3 regions of the Paenibacillus sp. SAF-068 genome follow, and region 3 is predicted to be linked to each of the others. Evidence: predicted binding sites of a transcription regulator. Region 3 holds the regulator's gene; each other region holds the start of a gene.
What was found. The regulator Rex, encoded in region 3, represses fermentation and respiration genes when NADH is low (regulators of the CRP and FNR family bind a similar motif). The targets are predictions, from matches to a motif close to TTGTGAAATATTTCACAA.

Region 1 (4,286 bases), 780 kb from region 3:
GGTGATAGATAACGGGAGATCAGACGATTAATCAGGTGATCCTGCTTCGTCAGGCGTGCATAAAAGGCGAAAAAACCTGCTCCAAAATCAATGGAAGCTACAATAAGATAGCCGTACAAGAACAGCCAGAGTACCGATATCCCAATTAACTCATAACTCATCAGCTTTTGTCCCCTTTCTCAGCTGATTGATCATGTTTCTCCTTCAACCATTTCTCCATCTCAAGCTCGGCTGGATTATTATTGAACAACCGTCTCAGCACGAGAACACAGATGACGCCGAGCACGATGTACAGAAGCAAGAAGACGAAAAATAAAATTCTTACACTCGGCGAAGAAGTAGCGGCCTCTTCTACGCGCATATAACCTCGAATGATCCATGGCTGCCGACCGATCTCTGCATAGAACCAACCCATCTCAACGGCCAGAAAAGCGAGCGGTGCACTGAGCGCAACCATACGAAGCATCCACTTGTTAAACTGATTTCGTTTCTTCCAGAACACAAACAGGAAGTACAGACTGGATATAGCGAGTAGAGCGAAACCTATTCCAGCCATCAGATCAAACAAGTAGTGCACAAGTAATGGCGGGTGCTCATCAGGCGGAAATTCGTTCAGCCCGGTTACCTCAGCGTTAAAGTCTCCAAAGGCAAGGAAACTGAGTACTTTCGGCAAATGGAGGGCTCCTATAATTTCATGTTCTGCATTCAGCCATCCCAATAAAATTAAGTCCGCGCCGCTTTCCGTCTCGAAATGCCACTCGGCAGCTGCGAGTTTCTCCGGCTGATGCTCAGCCAAAAACTTGGCAGATACATCTCCCGCGAGGGAATTTAATAAACTGAATACCAGAACAACCGCCATCATCAGGTTTAAGCCTTTCTTGTGATAGGCCGACACGCCTTTTCTCAGCATCGCAAAGGCTGCAATTCCTGCTAACAGAGCAGCTCCTGTCAGATAGGCCGAGCTTAGCACGTGGAACACCTTGGAGAACGTCGCCGTATTCAGCATTGCTTGCACGGGATTCACTGCCATGAATTGCCCTGCTTCCATGACAAAACCTTCAGGCTGGTTCATGAATCCGTTCACTGTTGTAATAAAAACAGCAGACATGCCTGCCCCGGCAACAACCGGTATAGTCAGCAACCAGTGGATATAGGGATTTTTGAACCGATCCCACGTGTACAAGTAGATACCCAGGAAGATCGCTTCAAAAAAGAACGCGAACACTTCCATAAATAGGGGCAGTGCAATGACATTTCCGGCCAGTTTCATAAAATTCGGCCATACCAGGGCCAACTGCAGTGATATGGCGGTACCTGTCACGACACCCACCGCCACAGAAATGACAAACCCTCTGGACCACCTCTTCGCCATAAGTATGTAGTGGTGATCCTTCTTCCGAATACCGATGAATTCTGCGATAGCGATCATCAAAGGTACACCGACACCCAGCGTTGCAAAAATAACGTGGAACCCGAGTGTCAAGCCAGTCACCAGTCTGCTCCATAACACCGTATCAATAGCCATTCGTGATACTGTCTCCCTTCAAACTCAGTTCAAATTTCGAAACATTCAATATCAGCTTCTGCCAAGCTCAATGCAAAGTTGCGAAAAATTTCACAAAGTTAGATATGACGATATCTTGCCACACCTTTAATGTGTTTACTCCTGCTCGCTCCCGTTTAAAATGAACCTTGCATGCTTAGTGAAATCTGATATTGATGCACTTAAAGTACTAACCAAGCCTATTAATCAAAATTATTATATCTTTATTTTTTACTAATTCAATCCATGACACGTGTTCTACCCTAAACGTTCAAGAAAGGATCAACTCTTTCTGACAACTTGGTGAAAAACAAAAAAAACACCCAATGGAGCTATTGATTCATTGGGTGCAACCGTGCTATTGCACGGCAATTTGCTTTATTACTTGCTGACTTGTTCGGGACTCACCGCACCAGCCTCGCTGCGCACGCTCATAATGATCAATGATGCAGCTAATACCGTAAGGATGATTCCCAGCACCTGAAATCCTGTCACATTGAATGTATCTCCCATGACCATCCCAATCAATAGCGACGATAAGATGGTCCCCAGGTAGCGTGATGTATTAAAAATACCGGATGCGACACCAATCATTTCTTTGGGTGTGCTTTTGAACAGAGCTGCTTGCATGCCAACGGCGTTTAAGCCATTACTTATCCCAAATAAAGCTAAGGTAACAATGACAATGAACATTGGAGAAGTTTCATTCATGACGGCGATCAATATAGACCCGAATGTCATTAAGGAAGCTGATACGATCAGAGCTGGCCGTGATTCTGATCTGTCAATCCAGCGCCCTGCGATCGGGGCTATAATGACTGAACATAATCCCAAAGCCAGCATACTTATTCCTGTATGAACTTCATTGAGATGACGTACCTGCTTCAAATACGTGGGAACCCCAAAAAAAAGTGCGTAAAAAAGGATGTTCACCAACATGTATTGCATATTCACCCACGTCATCTCGGGATATGTGGCAAATGTTCGCAGAGGAATGAAAGGCGTGGCCGCTTTTAATTCATGTCGGATGAACATAACGAGTGCGAATATACCGATCCCTCCTGTCAGCAGATGCCAAGTTGAACGATCTCCTGTGGAATTCAATGAAAACAAACCAACAAGTAGAGTCACCAAGGCTACCATGAACAACAGGATGCCTGGTGCATCAATTAACATAAGCCATTGCCGAATGGACATATGTCCAGAGACCGATGGGGATAACTCGTCCTTCGGAATTGTTTTCCATGCGAACAAAAAACTTGCCATCACAAACGGAATATTAACGATGAATATACTGTGCCAGTCCCACCAATGAATCAATACTCCACCAATAAAGGGCCCGATTGCAGCTGCTCCGGAAAGAAAAATCGCCAAAATGGACAGTGCGGATGCTTGCTTGTCAGTCACGTTAATTCTTACAATCGCCATTCCTACGGCCACCATCATGCTTGTGCCAATCGATTGAATAATCCGAAATACGATAAGCCACGAAAAGCTCGAAGACCACGGAGCAAGCATGGATGATACGAAAACAATAACAAGACCCATCAGGAAGATCTTCCTGCGACCAAACAGATCACTACACCTGCCCATGACGGGTTGAGCAACAGCACTGGCAATGTAGAACGATAAAATAATCCACGAAACGGCTGTAAAATCAAGAAGATATACTTGTTGTAGCCTGGAGATAGCCACAGAAATCATGGAGGAATTCAACGGATTCAACATAATTCCGAGTCCAACAGCTAACATTAATCCTTTATTTCGAACGTTCATGGGGTATCACTCCTTCATCTGCTGTCATTTTACTCGAAAACATTTATTCATTCCAACGCATTGTATGTTATGATTTGATGAACTAGAAGGAATGAAGGGATGGTGCCAATGGAGCTTCTTCAACTAAAATATTTCCTGACGGTGGCACGATGCGAGCATGTTACCGAAGCCGCAGGCAAGCTGCATGTCACGCAATCCTCCCTGAGCAAAACGATACAACGATTAGAGGACGACCTGGGAGTCCCTTTATTTGATCGAATCGGGAGAAAGCTGAGACTAAATGACTTTGGACGAACATTTCTTCACCGAACTGAAAAGGCCTTATTTGAATTGGAACAGGGACAGCGGGAGATTGGCGACCTCTCCAACCCGGATCGCGGGACACTGCAATTGGCGGTGACTACGGCAAGCACTTTGCCAGGAATACTGCGGGAGTTTCGAAAAAGTAAGCCAGACATTCAGTTCCATGTGCAAATGGTTTCGTTAGAAAACATGTCCAGGCTTCTACATCGGGGCGAGGTGGATTTTTGTCTCTCTTCCCCTCCGATTCAAGGTGAAGATATCGAATGTCAGATACTATACGATGATCCGATCGTAGTCGCTGTTCCTATGAGTCATCGATATGCAAACCGAAGCAGCATTCAATTAGCTGATCTTCAGGATGAGTGGTTTGTTGGGGTCAAGCAAGGCTATGGTGTTCGGGATATGGTTGATTCCACTTGTCAATCTGTTGGTTTTGTACCTAAATATGTATATGAAGGTGATGAGCCTGCAAGATTAACAGCCCTTGTTGAAGCGGAGATCGGTCTTGCGTTTATACCCAGCACAGCCAGAAACCCGCATGAGCGCATTAAATACCTTCAGGTAGAGGAACACAGACTCGTTCGGGAGATCGCTCTACTTTCACACAAAAACAGGTATATTTCAAAAGCAGCTTTGGAGTTTCGCAACGTGGTTATGAACTATT
Region 2 (4,286 bases), on a different contig from region 3:
CTGTTCTTGGCTTCTGTTGAGAAGCCATGTCGGGCTATGTTAAAATAATTAAAGTGTCTCGAGAGGAGGTAGGGGATGAATCGGTTCATCCGGAATTCTGGTTTTTATTTGATTCTTTTTTTAGTTGTGGTGGGGATAGTCCAATTCGTCAGCAATGGCGGCGAAGCCACCGATAATCCTAGATATGATCAGTTGCGTGCAGCGATCAAAGCCAACAATGTCTCTGAATTGACGGTTCAATTCAACGGTCAAACGTATCTCGTGACCGGTCAATACAAGAAGGCACCAGATGGCGCCAAATCAGAAAATTTCTCAACGTATATTCCTCCTACGGATGAGGCAATTAGTGAGCTTGTAGCTGCAAGTGAAACTAACAATTTCCAATATCATCAGGAGCCAATGAAAGGTGACAGCATCTGGTTGACGTTGCTGACTTCCTTTATTCCGTTGATCATTATGTTCCTGCTGTTCTTCTTCCTGTTTAATCAGGCTCAAGGCGGCGGCGGTAAGGTGATGAACTTTGGTAAAAGCCGTGCTCGTCTCTATAACGAAGAGAAGAAGCGGGTTACATTTGAAGATGTTGCGGGGGCTGACGAAGAGAAACAGGAACTTGTTGAAGTTGTAGACTTCCTCAAGGATCCGCGTAAATTCGCAGCAGTAGGTGCACGGATTCCTAAGGGCGTATTGCTCGTAGGTCCTCCAGGTACCGGTAAAACATTGCTCGCTCGTGCCGTAGCCGGTGAAGCGGGTGTACCATTCTTCAGTATTTCAGGTTCCGACTTCGTTGAAATGTTTGTCGGTGTCGGTGCATCACGTGTACGTGATTTGTTTGAAAATGCGAAGAAAAATGCGCCATGTATCATCTTTATCGATGAGATTGATGCTGTAGGACGTCAGCGTGGTGCTGGTCTTGGTGGTGGTCACGATGAGCGTGAGCAAACACTCAACCAGTTGCTCGTTGAGATGGACGGTTTTGGAGCGAACGAAGGTATTATCATCGTAGCTGCAACGAACCGTGCAGATATTTTGGACCCTGCCTTGCTGCGTCCAGGACGTTTTGACCGTCAAATTACGGTTGACCGCCCTGATGTAAAAGGTCGTGAAGCAGTCCTGAAAGTACATTCCCGTAATAAACCGTTGACCAAAGATGTGAAGATGGATATTATCGCGAAGCGTACAACAGGCTTCTCTGGTGCGGATTTGGAGAATCTCTTGAACGAAGCGGCATTGTTAGCAGCACGTCGTAATCGTAAAGATATTTCCATGAAAGAAGTGGACGAAGCGATTGATCGCGTCATTGTTGGTACGGAGAAGAAAAGCCGTGTCATCAGTGATCGTGAGAAACGAATCGTTGCTTATCACGAAGCAGGCCATACCATTGTAGGATACTTCCTCGAACATGCTGATATGGTACATAAAGTGACCATTATTCCGCGCGGTCGTGCGGGTGGATATGTAATCATGTTGCCAAAAGAAGACCGTATGCTGGTTACCAAGCAGGAACTGTTGGATAAAGTAACCGGACTTCTCGGAGGTCGTGTAGCTGAAGAATTGTTCATCGGAGAGATCGGTACTGGTGCATACAGTGACTTCCAGCAAGCGACAGGTATTGTTCGCAGCATGGTTATGGAATACGGTATGAGTGAGAAATTGGGACCTATGCAATTCGGAAGTTCACAGGGACAGGTATTCCTTGGTCGGGATATTGGTCATGAACAGAATTACTCGGATTCCATTGCGTATGAGATTGATCAGGAAATGCAACGCTTTATCAATGAATGTTATGAGAAATGTAAGGACTTGCTTGTTAAACATTCAAAAGAGATGCATCTGATTGCTCAAACTTTGCTTGAGGTAGAGACTTTGGAAATGGATCAGATCAAGCAATTGATCGAAACAGGTTCCTTAACTCCAAAAGCAGAGAACGACAATGATGGTGAAGGCACACCAACTGAAGGCGGAGAGCCAATCATCGACAACATCGGTGATGTGCGTGTCCGTATTCAAGGTAAAGATGAAACGCCTGAGCCACCAGCCGGAGATATTCCAAACGAAGCTCCGAATCTGGAAAAAGGTAATAACAATAACCCGGATGATGGCGGAACGAAGCCAACATCTTAAATGCATAATACATCTGGCTATGCCGGCAGATGAAAACAGGAGAGCCCTAGGGCTCTCTTTTTTTGTCCATTATTTTAAAAGAGGATAGATAAAGATAAAAAGGAGTTAGATGGCGAACCAGTTAGCAAACAGGTGGTTAAGGCACTGAACTGGACTTTTTTCATTTATTGACAGAGTCGTGAACGTTGTGTAAATTAGTTGTTAAACCGCTTGTGATTCGTTTCTCAAGCGATGTTAACGACTTAGGTAAGCCCTACGAAACAGCGCATGACGCTGTCCCGATAAAGGAGAGGATCACAGGTGGAAGCTCTGGCTTTAGAGCGCAAGGCTGAGATGAACCGTGAGCTGCGTGAGCGGCTGATGGAATTGAAGAAGGAACGTAATGCCATTATTCTTGCTCATTATTACCAACGTGACGAGGTACAGGAGGTTGCTGACTTCCGTGGAGATTCATTTCTGTTAGCCCAGAAGGCAGCACAAACCGATGCGGATGTGATCGTTTTCTGTGGTGTTCATTTTATGGGTGAAAGCGCTAAAATTCTGGCACCCAATAAAACCGTGATTATCCCGGATGAGCGTGCGGGCTGCCCAATGGCAGATATGGTGAATGTGGATGGACTACGCAAATTAAAAGCACAACACCCTAATGCCAAGGTGGTTACTTATATCAATTCCTCGGCTGAGATCAAAGCAGAGACTGACATCTGTTGTACTTCAGCGAATGCAGTCCGGGTGATTCAATCGGTGGATTCTGACGAAATTATCTGGGTACCTGATAAAAACCTGGGACATTATGTGCAGCAGCATACGGACAAGAAAATGATTATCTGGGAAGGTTACTGCAACACGCATGATATGCTCACAGTCAAAGATGTGGTGGAGATGAGAGCCAAGCATCCGAATGCAGAGTTTGTTGTCCATCCAGAATGTCGCCCTGAGGTTGTGGAAATGGGTGATTTTGTAGGCAGTACAACAGCTATTCTGGAATATTGCAAAAATTCATCAGCGAAGGAGTTTATCGTAGGTACCGAAGATGGTACAGGATATCAGCTTCGTCTGGATAGTCCGGATAAACAGTTCCATTTTGCTACCAAGTTCCTCGTATGTCCCAACATGAAGGTGAACAACTTGAAGAAACTGGTGAAATGCCTGGAAACGATGAAGCCGCAAATCTACGTGCCACCGGCTGTTGCCGACAAAGCCAGAGAATCGCTAGAGCGCATGTTGTTGGTAAAATAGGATGCGCTACTCTTGCTCCAAGACAGGTGAATAACATGATACCGCAATATTTAGTTGATTTTGATCTATCTGCGCTACCCATGGTAGAGACGGATGTACTGGTTATAGGCTCAGGGATTGCTGGTTTGTTTACTGCCATTAAGGCAAGTCAACAACAACGTGTATTAATGATCACGAAGAAGTCATTACTTGAAAGTAACACCAGATATGCGCAGGGAGGAATCGCTGCGGTTATTGCTGAGGATGATTCACCTGCTTACCACTTGCAGGACACACTTGTTGCAGGAGCGGGCTTATGCCGCTCCGAGGCGGTAGAAGTATTGGTGAATGAGGGTCCGGACGGAGTGAAGGAACTGATTCGTTTGGGTACTTTGTTTGATCTGGAGAACGGCGAGTTGGCATTGACGCAGGAAGGTGCGCATAGCCACCGCCGTATTTTGCATGCCAACGGGGACGCAACGGGATATGAAATTGTACGTGCGCTTGCTGTCGAAGTGAATGAGCATCCCGGGATTGAATTGTGGGATGAGCACTTTGTAGTTGATCTGATTACAGATCGAAATCGTGGGGAATGCCTTGGCGCTCTGGTTCAAAAGGATGACGGATCGCAAGTGTTCGTGAAGGCACAGGCAACCGTTCTTTGCTCTGGTGGGGCAGGACAACTGTACCGATATACGACGAATCCGGATGTAGCTACTGCCGATGGTGTAGCCATGGCTTACCGGGCTGGGGCTATCGTTCGTGATATGGAATTCATTCAATTCCACCCCACCTCGCTATGTTACCCGGGGGCCCCGCGTTTCCTTGTGTCAGAAGCCGTACGCGGCGAAGGAGCATACTTGCGCAATGTAAAGGGCGAACGCTTCATGGATCGATACCATGACCAGCTTGAACTGGCCCCACGCGATATCGTGGCACGAGCGATT
Region 3 (4,286 bases):
TACAGAATGCTCTTGACCGTTGTGGTTATCTGCCCTTCACTGGCCGTATTCTGGATACCATTGATTTTCTGAAGATTACATTCCCATCACTGGGTTCGTATCAACTCGGTTATGTGTCATCTGAATTTGGATTTCAACATGATCGACCTCATCAGGCAGACAGTGATGCACTGGCGACAGCCTATGTATTGCTCAAGTGTCTGGATGAATTAAAGGAATTACCACTCATAACGATTCAGCGGCTCAGTGACCTGTTCGCACCAGAAGACAGTGACTTGGGTTGGTTCCTGGACGGGATGCGCAGTGAGAAGGAAGCGGAGCCGATTCAGGATCTGGACGGACACACCTATTATCGGCAGCTTGCTCTTAATGTAAGTGATTGGACTGATATTGGTGCACCACGTGACGAGCGGGAGGGTAATCCCCTCGATGGTGTAACTTTCGAACAGTTTATGGACCAGGTTCGGGAGAACCTGAAGGATACATTGGATCATTACGAAGAGCGTGAAGCGCAGACTCAGATGTTCAGCAGTGTAAGGCAAGCCCTGGATGAAGAGAAACATCTCTTGATCGAAGCTGGAACGGGGACAGGTAAATCTCTGGGATATCTGTTGCCTGCTATTTACGAAAGTGTAAAGCAAGAACAGAAAGTCATGGTCAGCACGCATACGATCAATCTGCAGGAGCAATTGAGAGAGCGGGACATTCCAATGCTGACCCAAGTGGTTCCGTTTCCTTTTAAGGCTGCTGTCTTCAAAGGACGTGGACACTACCTGTGCCTGCGCAAATTTGAACACAAAATCAATAAACGTGAATTCGCCACACCCAAAGAGGATTATTTCACAGCCGCTCAGATGATTGTGTGGCTTACACAGACCGAAACTGGAGATGACGAGGAACTTAACCTTAGCGGACGCGGAGGCGACTTCTGGGAGACGGTACAGAGCGAATCCGAGTCGTGTCTGGGAAGATCCTGTCCATGGTTCCGCAAATGTTTCTATCATCGCGCCAAACATGAGGCCGGGTTGTCTGATATCGTTATTACCAATCACTCCAAATTGTTTACGGATGTGAAGGCAGCTCATCAGCTTCTGCCAGCCTATGAGAGTCTTGTGATCGATGAGGCTCATCATCTCGAGGATGTAGCTGGTAAGCATCTTGGAATGCATATGAAATATTTCACGCTGGTTCATACGCTCACCCGTCTGTTTAAAGACAGTCGTAATGGACAACTGCCTATGCTTCGTTCGCAGTTATCCGGGCATGAGAATTCGGTGCAATGGGGCTCCATGGTGGATCAGATGTTCCCGCTGGCTGTTGAGGTCAAGGAACTGTGGGATCGTATGAGTGATGCCCTGTTCGGACTTTTGCCTGAACGAAGTGATGCTTCACCGGGCGAGACCGGGCAATTTTCCCTGCGACTGAAGGCATCTCAGAAACCTGCGAAATGGCAGGAGTTGCAGGAACTGGAGAACCAGATCTATGTAACTCTGGGTGATCTGGTTCGCAGAGGGGACAAATTGCTGCTTGAGGTGAAAGAGGATCAGGATGATTATCAATCGGATAGTCTGATCACGGACATTACAGGACTGCTGAAAGATCTGACCACATTGAAGGATAATCTACGTTTCTTCATGCGTATGGATGATGCCAAAACGGTGTACTGGATGGAAGCCAGCGGCCAGTTCCGCAGTAAATCGCTTCAATTGTATGCCGTACCTGTAGATGTCAGTGCACAACTTAAAGATCTATTTTTTGATAAAAAGAAAAGCGTTGTGCTTACATCAGCTACGCTCTCTGTAGATAAGTCATTCCAGTTCATGATTGAGCAGCTTGGCTTGCAAGAAGCCTCTGAGAATAATCGCCTCTTAACGTCGATGCTGCCATCACCGTTCAACTATCGCGATCAGGCACTTCTGGTGATTCCGCGTGATTTCCCAAGTGTGAAGGGCAGTGTGGGTGATGCGCACTTTGTCAATATGCTGGTGCAGTCACTCGCAGAGACCGCAATTGCCACGCGTGGACGCATGATGGTTCTGTTTACCTCATACAAGATGCTGCGACAGGTCTATGACCCGCTGAAGGAGGCACTGTCCGGTAACGACATCTCATTGTTGGGCCAAGGCGTAGACAGTGGTAGCCGCTCCAAGTTGACTCGCAGGTTCCAGGAGGCCAAAGCTACGGTACTTCTGGGCACAAGCAGCTTCTGGGAAGGTGTGGATATCCCGGGAGAAGCTCTAACCTGTCTCGCTATTGTGAGATTGCCTTTCCAGCCGCCGAATCATCCGTTGGTGGAAGCCAAGAGTGAGTTGCTTCAGGAACAGAAGAAGAATCCGTTCATGAAACTGTCCGTGCCGCAAGCGGTCATTCGTTTCAAGCAAGGATTTGGCAGATTGGTGCGTACAGCAAAGGACAGAGGCATTGTCATTGTTTATGATACTCGGGTGATTGAAGCGTACTATGGTAAATTCTTTTTATATTCATTACCTGGTCCAAAAATGGAGCATATGCTCACGGAGCAGATGGTTCCACGAATTACCGAGTGGTTAGAAGCACCTGCTAATGAACAGGAGTAGTGGTTATTTATTCGCTGTATCATTGCGTGACACTATCGATTGGCGTTAAACTTTATTAGATATTTCCGTATCCGATAAGCAATTGCACGTAAGAACTTATAACCTAAATTACAAAGAGCATTCTGTATGAAATATCACGTCTATCTCTGTGTTTATACAGAATGCTCAACTTTTCATCTATTATTTTATCGTAGGCTTGGTAAGGGGGAGCAAGAATGAAATCGGATAAAATTTCGGAAGCGGTGGTACGACGTCTGCCTGTATACTTGCGCTATTTGAGTGAGTTGCATCAGCGTGAGGTGGCTACTGTTTCTTCTCAAGAGCTTGGACAGCGGCTGGATCTGAATCCGGCCCAAATTCGAAAAGACCTGGCTTATTTCGGTGATTTTGGTCGTAAAGGGATCGGGTATGATGTTTCCTATTTGATCGAGAAAATTCGTCACATACTCAAAATTGATCAGCAAATCAATGTAGCTTTGGTAGGTGCGGGTAACCTCGGACAAGCCTTGTCCAACTACAACGCATATCTGAAAGATAACATGAAGATTGTTGCAGTATTCGATGCATATGGACCGAAGATTGGTAGTCAGATCAACAGTTTAAAAGTAAAACCAATGAATGAATTAACGGAAGCGGTTAAAGCAGATAACATCCGCATCGGAATTATTACCGTTCCGGATACGGAAGCTCAAAACGTAGCCGATCAGCTGATTGAATCCGGAATCGAAGCGATCCTTAATTTTGCACCAACCATTCTAAAAACACCGCCGCACATCCGCATTCATCATGCTGACTTTACAACGGATCTGCTAAGTTTGGCCTATTACTTGGAGACTGGAAAGGACGAAGAGCAAGATGACGACAAATAGATGGGTAATCCACAACGGCAAATTTGCCGTGAATGAAGGCACAACCTGGAACGTGGTTCAAGGATACATGGTTGTCGAGAATGACAAGATTGTGCATATTGGTGAGACATTGCCGGATGGAGACGAAAATTGTACCAAAGTGGATGGAAAAGGGTTGTTCTTCCTGCCGGGTCTGATCAATACGCATGGTCATGCAGCGATGTCATTGCTTAGAGGGCACGGAGATGATCTTGCGTTGCAAGTATGGTTGCAGGAAAAAATGTGGCCGATGGAAGCGAAAATGACTTCAGAAGACGTATACTGGGGAACTTCGCTATCCGTGCTTGAAATGTTGAAAGGCGGAACTACAGCGTTCCTGGATATGTATGATCACATGGATCAAGTTGCCAAAGTGGTGGAACAATCCGGCGTTAGAGCAGCACTGGCACGTGGAGTAATCGGACTCTGCTCGGAAGAGGAGCAATTGCGGAAGCTGGAGGAGTCGGCTGCGTTTGCACGCGAGTGGAATGGACAGGCAGATGGTCGCATTACAACCGTAATCTCGCCACATGCACCATATACATGCCCTCCAGACTACATAGAGAAGCTTGTACAGGTCGCCAACGACCTGAACCTTCCCCTGCATACCCATATGTCGGAAACGCTTCGTGAAGTCGAACAGAACGTCACAGACTACGGATTGCGTCCTGTCGCACATCTGGAGAAATTGGGCTTTTTCTCCCGTCCATCTCTGGTTGCACATGCGGTACATCTGAATGACGAAGAGATTGAGATTTTGGCCCGTCACGATGTGGCAGTATCCCATAACCCGGGAAGTAACCTGAAACTGGCCTCCGGTGTT

Region 1: the regulator Rex is predicted to act here: its motif matches at 1,604-1,621, upstream of ACTHPG_RS09940 (cytochrome ubiquinol oxidase subunit I).
Region 2: the regulator Rex is predicted to act here: its motif matches at 2,332-2,349, upstream of nadA (quinolinate synthase NadA).

The regions. Positions count from the first base shown of each region.
Region 1 is NZ_JBQCJX010000001.1:2,273,591-2,277,876, reverse strand. It holds gene ACTHPG_RS09945 (cytochrome d ubiquinol oxidase subunit II) at 1-161, opposite strand, end outside; gene ACTHPG_RS09940 (cytochrome ubiquinol oxidase subunit I) at 161-1,525, opposite strand; gene ACTHPG_RS09935 (MFS transporter) at 1,925-3,319, opposite strand; gene ACTHPG_RS09930 (LysR family transcriptional regulator) at 3,428-4,286, shown strand, end outside.
Region 2 is NZ_JBQCJX010000010.1:17,451-21,736, reverse strand. It holds gene ftsH (ATP-dependent zinc metalloprotease FtsH) at 76-2,121, shown strand; gene nadA (quinolinate synthase NadA) at 2,422-3,360, shown strand; gene nadB (L-aspartate oxidase) at 3,396-4,286, shown strand, end outside.
Region 3 is NZ_JBQCJX010000001.1:3,056,581-3,060,866, reverse strand. It holds gene dinG (ATP-dependent DNA helicase DinG) at 1-2,576, shown strand, start outside; gene ACTHPG_RS13175 (redox-sensing transcriptional repressor Rex) at 2,792-3,445, shown strand; gene ACTHPG_RS13170 (amidohydrolase) at 3,432-4,286, shown strand, end outside.